DNA from 2 places in the Devosia sp. XGJD_8 genome. Region 2 is predicted to be linked to the other one. Evidence: riboswitches for the same ligand, from Rfam matches in the RefSeq annotation. Region 2 holds a riboswitch; the other holds the start of a gene.

Region 1 (5,366 bases), 1.4 Mb from region 2:
CCCGCAATCGCAACGCAGCGACCCGAGCGCATCGCCGGTAAGGCACTCCGAATGCAGCCGCACCAGCGGGATGCTGCCCAGGGGATTGCGGATCAGGGCCAGATGTTCGGTGCCGTCCAGGCGGCTGCGGAAGGCGCGAACCTCCAGCGGGATTGGCGAATACTGGGTGGGCAGCTCCGACCGCGCCACCTCGTCCACCAGCGTTTCGCTTGCCAGGCGATGGGCGATGATGTCCCGGATCGTCAGGACGGGAAGATTGTGCTCCCGGGCGACGATATCGAGATCGGGGCGGCGCGCCATCTGCCCGTCGTCGCGCATGATCTCGCAGATCACGCCGGCGGGCCGCAGGCCGGCCAGAAGCATGAGGTCGATGGCCCCTTCGGTATGGCCATCGCGCGCCAGCACGCCGCCCTCGGCTGCCCGCAGCGGGAAGACATGGCCCGGGGAGGCGATGTCGGCAGCCCTGACACCGGGGTCGCTCGCAACCTGCACGGTTCTGGCCCGGTCATGGGCCGATATGCCGGTCGTGATACCCTCGACGGCCTCGATGGAAACCGTGAAGGCCGTTGAACGGCGCGCGCGATTGTTGGCCACCATCGGGGCAAGGCCAAGCCGGTCCACCTGCGCGCCGGTCAGCGCCAGGCAGATCAGGCCGCGACCGTGGCGGGCCATGAAGTTGATGGCGTCCGGTGTCGCATATTCGGCGGCAATGACAAGATCGCCCTCGTTCTCGCGATCCTCGTCGTCGACCAGGATGACCATGCCGCCATTGCGCAATTGGGTCAGGGCCTGAGATAGGGCAGACATAGGCGCTCCACATATTTGGCCATGACGTCGACCTCGACATTGAGGTCGTCGCCGGTGGCGAGGGCGTGCAGATTGGTATGGTTCCAGGTATGCGGGATGATGGTCACCAGCACGGCAACACCATCCTCCCGGTCCTCAAGGCCATTGATGGTCAGGCTGATGCCGTTGAGCGCGATCGAGCCCTTTTCGACGCAATAGCGTCCCAGTGCGGCGGGCAGCAGGAAGACGTGTCGCCAGGCGCCGTCGGCCTCGACCCGCTCCACCAGCCGCGCCAGCCCATCGACATGCCCCTGCACCAGGTGTCCCGAGAGGCGGGTATCGAGGGTGACTGCCCGTTCGAGATTGGCCTTGTCGCCCGCGGCAAGACGACCAAGGGTGGTGCGGACCAGGGATTCGGGGCTGATGAAGAACCGGGCCCGGCCCGTTTCATCGAACCGTGTCACGGTCAGGCACACGCCGTTGACCGCAATGCTTTCGCCCAGCGACAGGTCGCGCCAGCCGCTTTCGAGTTCGATTTCGAGCGACCCGCCGCTGGGCGCGGCCAGCGTCACAGGCGCCAGTGTTTCAATGATGCCCGAGAACATCTCTTTCCTTTCCCGTTAAAAAAGAAGTGGCGGCCCGATTGCGGCGCAGCGTCACCCGGTCGGTGCCGTCCGCGCTGGCGGCCTGTTCGATCAGCACGTGCTCGTCCCATAGGGCCGTTTCAAGCATATGCGCGGTCAGGGTCGGGCCGGCTTCGACGAGCACTTCCATCCCGCCGGCAGTCCCGATCATGCCCTGCGCCTGATCCAGATCATCGACGAGATGCACGGCGAAGCCGCGCTGCCGGGCGGCGTCCAGATAGTCTGCGGAAACGCGCCGCCGCCGGTCGAGAATGACCAGCATGCGCTGCTTGTCGCTGTGGTCGGGCACATGCCGCACGGTGAACAGCGGGTTGTCCGCCAAAACCGTCCCGGAGCCGGTGAGGATGGCGTCGGCTCGGCGGCGCAAGCGATGAGCCAGTTCAAGTGAGGTTGCGCTGGTGAAGGTCTTCTGTCCCGCCGCCGGTAGCATGAGCCCCGATGTAGAGATGGCCTGCTTGATGGTAATGAACGGCAGGCCGGTGCGGCTTCGCTTTGAAAACGGCGCAAGCAACCGCTCGGCATCAGCAAGAAGCGGGGCGGCCCCTGGATGACGCAGATCGGACAAGAAGTGCACATCGAGCCCTGCAGCATGCAGCCGCTCGGCGCCGCCACCTTTCACTTGGGGGTTGGGATCGCGGCACGCGATCCACACCTGGCGTGCGCCGGTGCTCAGGATGGCCTCCGCGCAAGGCGGCGTGCGGCCCTGGTGATTGCAGGGCTCGAGCGTCACCACGACGCTGTCGATCTTGTCGGCAAGGCCAGCCGCGCGGGCCAGCACGATGGCCCCGGCTTCGGCGTGAGCCTGCCCCGCTCGCCTATGCGCGCCGACGGCCAGTTCCCGCCCCGCGGCGTCGAGCAACACGCAGCCGACCGGCGGGTTGGGCGCCGTGGCCCCTTCATTGGCCCGCGCCGCATCCAGCGCGCGCGCGAAGGCGCGCAGGATCGGCTGCGGCAGGATATCCGGATTGAAAATGCCTATGGCTGTGTTCATGCCCGTTCCGTCGTCACTACAGACGCGTTCCAGGGCAAATGACGACGAACACGCGCTGTCCGGTGAACGGAAAGCGCGCGTGCACAATCATCGGTTCTCTTCCATCCGGACTATACCGTCGGCCCCGGAATTACACCGGGTCTGCTGACCCCACCCCAAGGGATGGGCGCTCGCGGGCTGATGTGCCGAAAGACACAATTACCGCCGGTGGGGAATTTCACCCCGCCCTGAGAACACTGATGTTGGAATAGGGAGTGAGGCCGACGAGATCAAGTGGGCACAAAGGCGTAACCGGTGAAGCCATCTCAGCTGTGACTGCTGTTGGAAAAGCCCGGATGAGCAGGCCTTCCCCAACGCGGTACTCATTCTACCCCGGCCGCCAGGGCAGCGACAGGTCCGCAGGTCAAGCAGCAGGGCTGTTTCCCTTGAGGGCAAAGGTGCCCATAGCCAGCTTGTGGATATGATCGGCGATGGGCAGCGCCGAGGTCGCGGCCGGGGACGGGGCGTTGCAGATGTGGATAGTGCGCGCGGTGTTTCTGATGAGGAAATCGTGGACCAGTGTGCCATCCCGCATCACCGCCTGTGCCCGGATACCTGCTGGATGCGGCAATAGATCGCCTAGTTCCAGTGACGGACAATAGCGTTGGCAGGCCTTGAGATAGCGGTGCTTGAACGCTGAATTGGCCGCTTCGGCCAGGCCGGAACGCAGATTGTTCCGCATGACCCGCCAGAAGCCGGGAGACCGGGCCATGTCGGCGACATCGCCGGCATTCACCGCCAGCTTGCCGTAGTTCTCGCGCGCCAGCGACAGGACGGCGTTGGGCCCGACGGTGACGTAGCCACCGATCATCCGCGTCAGATGGATGCCCAGAAAGGGCAGCTCGGGATCGGGCACCGGATAGATGAGGTGGCTGACGACGGCGTCGTGGCGCGGCGCCAACCGGTAATACTCGCCCTTGAACGGCACGATGGAGAAGTCCTCGGCCAGGCCGCACATGGCCGCAAGCCGGTCCGCATTGAGCCCGGCACAGGCAATGACATGCCGCGCCCGCAGCTCCTGGCCGTCGCCGAGCTCCACGCGGACCTCGTTGGGGGTTTCGGTGATACTCGTCACCTCGGCACCAAACCGGATGTCGCCGCCCAAAGCTACGACTTCCGCCGCCATCGAGCGCACCATGCCCGGATAATCGACAATGCCGGTTGCAGGACTCAACAGGGCGCCCAGCCCCACGATATTGGGTTCCAGCTCGCGCAGCTCGGCGGCCGTGACGTCGCGCACCTCCAGCTCGTTCTGCTCTGCCCGCGCCTTCAGCGCCGCCAGCCGCTGCATCTCGGTCGGGCTGGTGGCGACCAGCAGCTTGCCGGGCCGCTCCAGGGCAATGCCGCGCTCGGTACAATAGGCGAAAGTCGCAGCCAGGCCGCGCCGGCAGAACTCGGCCTTTAGGCTTCCCGGGGCGTAATAGATGCCGGCATGGACAACCCCACTATTGCGACCGGTCTGGTGGCGGGAAAGGCTGTCTTCTTTTTCCAGCACGGTGACGCTGATCCCGGGATGCCGGTTCAGCAGCGTGTGCGCGGTTGCGACACCGACGATACCCCCACCAATGATTGCAATGTCAGTCACGGTGCGCTCCAGGCCTATGCGATCGGCGTAATCCGCTGGGCGCCATTGCGGCGCTCCCAATCGGCCCATTCGTCATGGGTGTTGATGTCGCGGACGATGCTGGGCTCGCTCAGGGCAAAGGCTGCGATCTCATCTTTGCGCAGGCAGACGACGCCCTTGTGCTTGAGGGCGTAATTGAGGAAACGATCGAGCGAGCGCACCCTGAAGGGCCGGCCCTGCACTCGGTCATGAGTCGAGATCGACATCATCCGCCGACGGTTGGCCGCCTCTTCGTAGAGCACGTCGAACTCGTCCTGGAGCTGGCGCTCGTACTCGGTATTGGTGAACTTGTAGCCCTCGAACTGGATGATGTCGTTGAGCGTCACCGAATAGGGCACCACGGCAAAATCGCGGCCTCGCACCGGGATGACAAAGGGCTCGTCGCGGCTCACGTCGTCGATGTGATAATTGAAGCCCTCTTCCTGCAGGATCTTGAGCGTGTTGATGGTGCCCCGCATGGCCGCGCCATTGTAACCGGTCGGCGCCACGCCGGTGGCCCGGCGGATCGAGTCGACATTGTCGCGTATGAACTTGCGTTCCTCGGGCTCCTGCAGATTGACCTGCATTATCCAGTCACGCCCATGGGCCGCCGCTTCGTGTCCGCGTTCGACGATTTCCCTGGCCACCGCCGGGCTGCGATCGACGGCGGACCCGACCATATGCGAAGTGACCTTCACCCTGTGCTTGTCCCACAGGTCCATCATGCGCTGCAGGCCCTCGACATAGCCGTAGCGATACCAGCTTTTGGTGGGGAAATCGGGATAGGTAGGATCCATGTCGATAAAGCCCGAAAAGGGCCCGCCCGGCCCGTACGGCGCCTCGCCGCCCGCTTCGAACTGCATGGATATCGAAATGACAAGTCGAATATCATCTGGCCAGAATGCGCCGGGCATTTGGAACTTCTCCTGTGGCAATTTGGGAAGGTCGGCGCACGGGCGTGCCGTGCGCCGGTATCGGGTGGCTAGCTGACGCCCCAGATCGCCTTGTAGGCGTCGCGATAGCCGTTGTCGGGATCGAAGACGAAGTTGGCGCCGCCGTCCTCGTTCACATTCTGGGGCAGGAAAAGATGAACCGGCACGACATAGCCGGAATCGGCCTCGCCGGCGAAGGCGCGGTTGAGTTCATCGACTGCCTGCCAGCCGTGCAGGTTCAGCGGCTCGGCCACTGTGCCCCACTGATAGTAATTCTGATGGATGCGCTGGAAGGCGGCCTCCGAGCCATCGCCAGCCGAGACGTTTCGGGGGAAACCATCGGGAGCCCTGCCGGCTGATTGCAGCACAGG
Region 2 (5,366 bases):
TGCCAATGCCGGCGGTGAAGCCCTGGTGATCGAACGCGAGGAATCGCGCCATCAGAACGATCTTGACCGCATGGTGGTCTCGATCAGCGCCGACAAGGCCTACCTCTTCGACAGCCAGGGGCACCGCATCCGCTAGCAACCTCCCCTATCCTCCGAACACCGCATACCCCGCCGGCGGGACTGATCCGGCGCATTGAACACGGCTGGTCAAGTCACCGGCCAATTGAATTTGAGAAGGACCATTTCCATGTCTGAAAAAATCCGCTGGGGCATTATCGGGCCGGGCAGCATTGCCAAGGCCTTTCAGGGCGGCGTCGCCGGCAGCAAGCACGGCGTGCTCGCCGCCATTGCCACGCGCGATCCCAACAAGCCCGGCCTCGCCACCGACTTCCCCGGCGCCAGGATCGTGCAAGGCTATGACGCCCTCCTGGCCGATCCCGAAATCGATGCCGTATATATCGCGGTGCCCCATACCGGCCACGCCGAATGGGCCATCAAGGCGGCCGAGGCCGGCAAGCATGTGCTGGTCGAGAAGCCGCTGGCGCTCTCGGCCTTCGAGATCGACGCGGTCTTCCACGCCCATCGCAAGGCCGGCACCTTTGCCGGCGAGGCCTTCATGTACCGGCTGCATCCGCAGGCCGCCAAGCTGCGCGAGCTGATCGTCTCGGGCGTGGTCGGCGAAGTCCGCATGATCCAGTCGAGCTTCGGCTTCTCGATGGGCAAGTTCCAGCCCGAACACCGGCTGTTCGCCTCCAAGCTGGCTGGCGGCGGCATTTTGGATGTCGGTGGCTACCCCGTCTCCATGTCCCGCTTCATCGCTGGCGCCGCCATGGGCAAGCCCTTTGCCGATCCGGTCAAGGTTTCCGGCACGGCCAAGCTCAATGCCGAGGGCACCGATGACTGGGCCGCGGCCATCCTCACCTTCGAGAATGGCATTGTCGCCCAGGTCTCCTGCGCCGTGATGGCCAATCTCGACAACGTGCTGCGCATCCATGGCTCGGAAGGCCGCATCGAAGTGCCGGACTTCTGGTTCGCCGGTGGCGACCGCACCACGGGCCTCGGCAAGATCGACATCATCAAGGGTGGCAAGACCGAGACCATCAGCGTCAACGAAACCCGTCACGTCTATTCCTTCGAGGCCGATGCCGCAGCCGAAGCCATCTTCGCCAAGCGGCAGGAGCTGGCTGCCCCGGGCATGAGCTGGGCCGACAGCCTGGGCAATGCCCGGGTGCTCGACGCCTGGCGCAAGGATGCGGGCATCGAATATTCGGTCGAGAAATCCGCCAATCGGGTCAACACCCTGGCCAATCGCAAGCTGGGTCCCAACCAGGGCGTCATCCCCAAGCGCTCCATTCCGGGCCTTGCCAAGCAGGCTTCGGCCGTCGCGCTGGGCTTTGAGGATTTCAAGACCTTCGCCTCGGGCGCCATCCTGCTCGACGCCTTCTGGGAACGGGGCGGCAACCTGTTCGACACCGCCTTCGTCTATGGCGGCGGCTATACCGAAAAGCTGTTCGGCGAATGGCACCGCAACCGCGGCACCCGCGAGGGCGCGGTGTTGATCGGCAAGGGCGCACATAGCCCGCTGGTCTATCCCGACGTCATCGGCAAGCAGCTGACCCAGTCGCTCGATCGCCTGCAGACCGACTATGTCGATGTCTATTTCATGCATCGCGACAATCCCGACATTCCGGTCGGCGAGTTCGTCGATGCCATGGATGACGAGGTCAAGAAGGGCCGTATCCGTGGTCCGTTCGGCGGCTCCAACTGGACTCGCGAGCGGTTCGACGAGGGCATTGCCTATGCCGAGCGCACCGGCAAGACCAAGCCCATGGCGCTGAGCAACAACTTTGCCCTGGCTGAAATGCTCGATCCGATCTGGGACGGCTGCGTCACCTCCTCGACCGATGCGTGGAAGCAGTGGCTCAAGGATCGCCAGGTGACCAATTTCTCCTGGTCGAGCCAGGCCCGCGGCTTCTTCACCGACCGTGCCGGTCGCGACAAGCGGGACAATGAGGAACTGGTCCGCGTCTGGTACAACGAGCAGAACTTCGGCCGCCGCGACCGGGCCATAGAGTTGGCCAACAAGCTCGGGCACAACCCGATCCACGTTGCCCTGGCCTATGTGCTGGCCCAGCCCTTCCCCTCCGTGCCGCTGATCGGCCCCCGTACGCTGGGCGAACTCGACGACAGCCTCTTGGCCTTCGACATCAAGCTGACGCCCGAGCAGGTCGTCTGGCTGGAGGGCTAGCCTCCCGACCGCTCCCGGCCTCTCCCCCTTGCCGCTGTGCGCTTGCGACCCCACCCCCTCCCGGCCTCCCCCATCAAGGGGGAGGTGCGGTTCGGTAGTTGGGACTCGATTGTGCCTATGAGTGGAGCAAAACCTCCCCCTTGATGGGGGAGGTAGGAGGGGGTGACGGTTGCTCCCGATACCCGGGCCAAACACACCCCCTTTGACCCTTCTCACCTAAAATCGTTCCACCGGAACAATGTTGCCTTCGGCTGGCTCGAAGCCCGGAAGGCGGAGGGTGTCGACTGAGAAATCGTGCCACCAGTCCAGGTCGTCCCCCGGATCAAGCCCGGCGCAACTCCCGGATTTGCTCGTATATCCAGCTCCCACCACAAACTTATCCCCCTCCGCCAAACCTCCTGCATACTCTCACCATCTACCCGCCAGAGCGCGATCATGACGAGTGATGAGCGGGCCAGACTGCCGGGGAGCATGGGTCGCCAGGCTCCCGCATGTATGCTGACCACCGGCCTCGCGCCGTCCCGCAGGGCAAATCTCTCCAGTGGAGAGATTTGAGGTTAGAAGGCCATGCGAGCTTCGCTCGAATGGCACGAACCTCCAGACGGAACGGAAGCGATAAAATCCGAAAGGGCGGCCGCTCGATGCGTGTGTGAAAAATCCCGGCGTGATGGCGAGGCGTCTGTCTCACTATCTAAAACTAACCTTCGAGGCAGTCGCCTCGCCATCACTGCTCACTCGCTGAGCAGACCGAACCACACGATCACCGCAACCCAGGCGGCGCTTTGGCACGCACAATTGTTCCACACTGTTCGCGCAAGGCGCACAGTTACTCCCTTGTGTCTACTTGCCGACAATCCGCCCCTCCCCTATGTTCATCGGGCGGGACATTGCGTTCCGCATGTTCTCAGGGCGGGGTGCGATTCCCCACCGGCGGTAAAGGCGGCAACGCCAAGCCCGCGAGCGCCCGGCGAAAGCCGGGGTCAGCAGATCCGGTGCAACTCCGGAGCCGACGGTATAGTCCGGATGAAAGAGAACGGGACCAGCGCTGGCTTGCCGGCGTCCGCAACCCATTGGGGCCGGGCGCAGGTGCGCGGCGACTTCCCGTAACCCTGAGGAAACTGGTTACGGAAAGGACTTCATATGAACCACGTTTCCTCCTCCACCCCCAACAATGGCGCCGCCACGGGCGCCTTCTTCATGATCGCGGCAAGCCTCGCCTTTGCGGGGAGCAATCTGCTGCAATCGGCGCTGCCAACGCCTGTGGAGTATGGTGGCTATGGCATGAGTTCGACCGGCATGGCCTTCTGGCAATATGTCATCGCCTCGCTGCTGGCCCTGCCACTCATTCTCCGCATCGGTCTGGGCAACCTGCGCACCAGCCACCCGGTCGCCCACCAGATCCGCGCCTTCGTCTCGGCGCTGGGTGTGCATGTCTTCGTCTATGGTTTTGCCACGGGCGTACCGATCTGGCAGATGGTGACCCTCCTGGCCACCGGCCCGCTCTTCATCATCCTCGGCTCGACCCTGTTTCTCGGCGAACGGGCCTCCGCCGTTCGCATCGGTGCCGCTTTGGTCGGCTTTGTCGGCGCCATCATCGTATCGGGCGTGGGCGCGGAAAGTCTGAGTTCAGCGGCCCTCATCCCGATCGTGGCTGCGGCTCTGTGGGCCACGACCGACGTGCTGACCAAGTATCTCAGCAAGCGGGGTGAGCGCCCCGAGACGCTGACGATCTCACTGCTCGTCCTCGTGACCCCGAACCACCTGCTGATTCTCATCGCCGTCTGGGCGCTTGGTGGGGTGGCTCCAGGCTTGCTGCCGTCGGGCCTGGCCGACAACGTCTTCGCCCTCCCCGGTGGCACCGCGCTCGCGCTGCTGGTCCTGCTCGGGGCGCTGACGGCCGCCGCGCAATACCTGCTGGCTGTTGCCTACAAGGCGGCCGATGCGACCTATCTGCAGCCCTTCGGCGACCTCAAGGTGCCGCTCAGCGGACTGCTGGGTTGGGTCATCCTCAGCCAGGTTCCGGGCGACTTGTTCTGGGCCGGCGCGGCACTGATCCTCGCCGCTTCTCTGTTCATCCTCTGGGCGGAAACCGATCGTCGTCCCAAGCTCAGCGTGGCATAGCGCGCCAAACGGCCCGCGGACCTGGTTCGCGGGCCGTTCTGTTTTCGGAACAGACTTTCCAGCAAGGCTTGATTGCAGCGCAGGATTGGGGATTATGGTGCGAATGCGAGAGTGAGCCATGTCCGACGTCACTGCCAAAGAACTGCCACCGCAGGATTTTGATGCGCTGCGGGCAGCGATCCTCGAGCGCAAGGCCGAGTTGCCCAAACGCCTGACCCAGGTCGCCGCCTATGCACTCGACCATCCGGACGAGATCGCCTTCGGCACCGCGGCCAGCATTGCGGTCTCGGCCGATGTGCAGCCGTCCACGCTGGTCCGCTTCGCCCAGCATTTCGGCTTCGACGGCTTCTCTGGCCTGCAACTGCTGTTCCGCGCCCGACTGCGTGAACGGACGTCATCCTATGAGGAGCGCCTGCTGACGCTGGAGCAGAATGGCGCGGCGCTGGCCGAGAGCACCACGATCTTCAACGGCTTCATCTCGGCGGCGCATCGCTCGATCGATGCCATTGCCGCTGCCGTCGAGCCGGACGCCTTCGAGCGCGCCGTGACCCTCCTGGCCAAGGCCGAGACCATCTACCTCATCGCCAAGCGCCGCTCCTACCCGATCAGCAGCTACATGGCCTATGCCTTCGGCAAGCTGCGGGTGAAGTGCCAGCTGGTCGGCACCTCGGCTGGTATCGACGATGACCTCCTGGCCATGGCCACGCCGCGCGATGCGGCCTTCGCCGTCAGTTTCTCGCCCTATGCCTCCGAGAGCGCCGCCCAGGCCCGCATGCTCAGTTCACGCGGCATTCCGGTGGTGTCGCTGACCGATTCCGCCTTCTCGCCCCTGGCCGAATGCTCCAAGGAGTGGTTCGAAGTGGTCGAAGCCGATCATGCGGGCTTCCGCTCGCTCTCCGCCAGCATGGCCTTTGCCATGGCCCTCACCGTCAGCATCGCCGAAAAGCGCCGGCGGCAGTGAAGTTATCCCCGCTGCCGAGAGCAGCGCTAAACTGAA

Evidence for each region. Region 2 has a riboswitch for FMN ahead of ACLI1C_RS07970 (DMT family transporter). Riboswitches for the same ligand answer to the same signal wherever they lie in the genome.
Region 1: linked by a shared signal. The riboswitch ahead of ribD (bifunctional diaminohydroxyphosphoribosylaminopyrimidine deaminase/5-amino-6-(5-phosphoribosylamino)uracil reductase RibD) and the one ahead of ACLI1C_RS07970 (DMT family transporter) in region 2 are both predicted to bind FMN.

The regions. Positions count from the first base shown of each region.
Region 1 is NZ_JBKJHF010000001.1:291,145-296,510, forward strand. Features, by position in the region: gene ribB (3,4-dihydroxy-2-butanone-4-phosphate synthase) at 1-807, opposite strand, end outside; gene ACLI1C_RS01455 (riboflavin synthase) at 783-1,391, opposite strand; gene ribD (bifunctional diaminohydroxyphosphoribosylaminopyrimidine deaminase/5-amino-6-(5-phosphoribosylamino)uracil reductase RibD) at 1,372-2,421, opposite strand; FMN riboswitch at 2,511-2,660, opposite strand; gene lhgO (L-2-hydroxyglutarate oxidase) at 2,825-4,045, opposite strand; gene ACLI1C_RS01470 (polysaccharide deacetylase family protein) at 4,060-4,977, opposite strand; gene ACLI1C_RS01475 (substrate-binding domain-containing protein) at 5,046-5,366, opposite strand, start outside.
Region 2 is NZ_JBKJHF010000001.1:1,699,133-1,704,498, reverse strand. Features, by position in the region: gene ACLI1C_RS07980 (ABC transporter ATP-binding protein) at 1-136, shown strand, start outside; gene ACLI1C_RS07975 (aldo/keto reductase) at 242-2,248, shown strand; FMN riboswitch at 3,145-3,287, shown strand; gene ACLI1C_RS07970 (DMT family transporter) at 3,389-4,369, shown strand; gene ACLI1C_RS07965 (MurR/RpiR family transcriptional regulator) at 4,488-5,330, shown strand.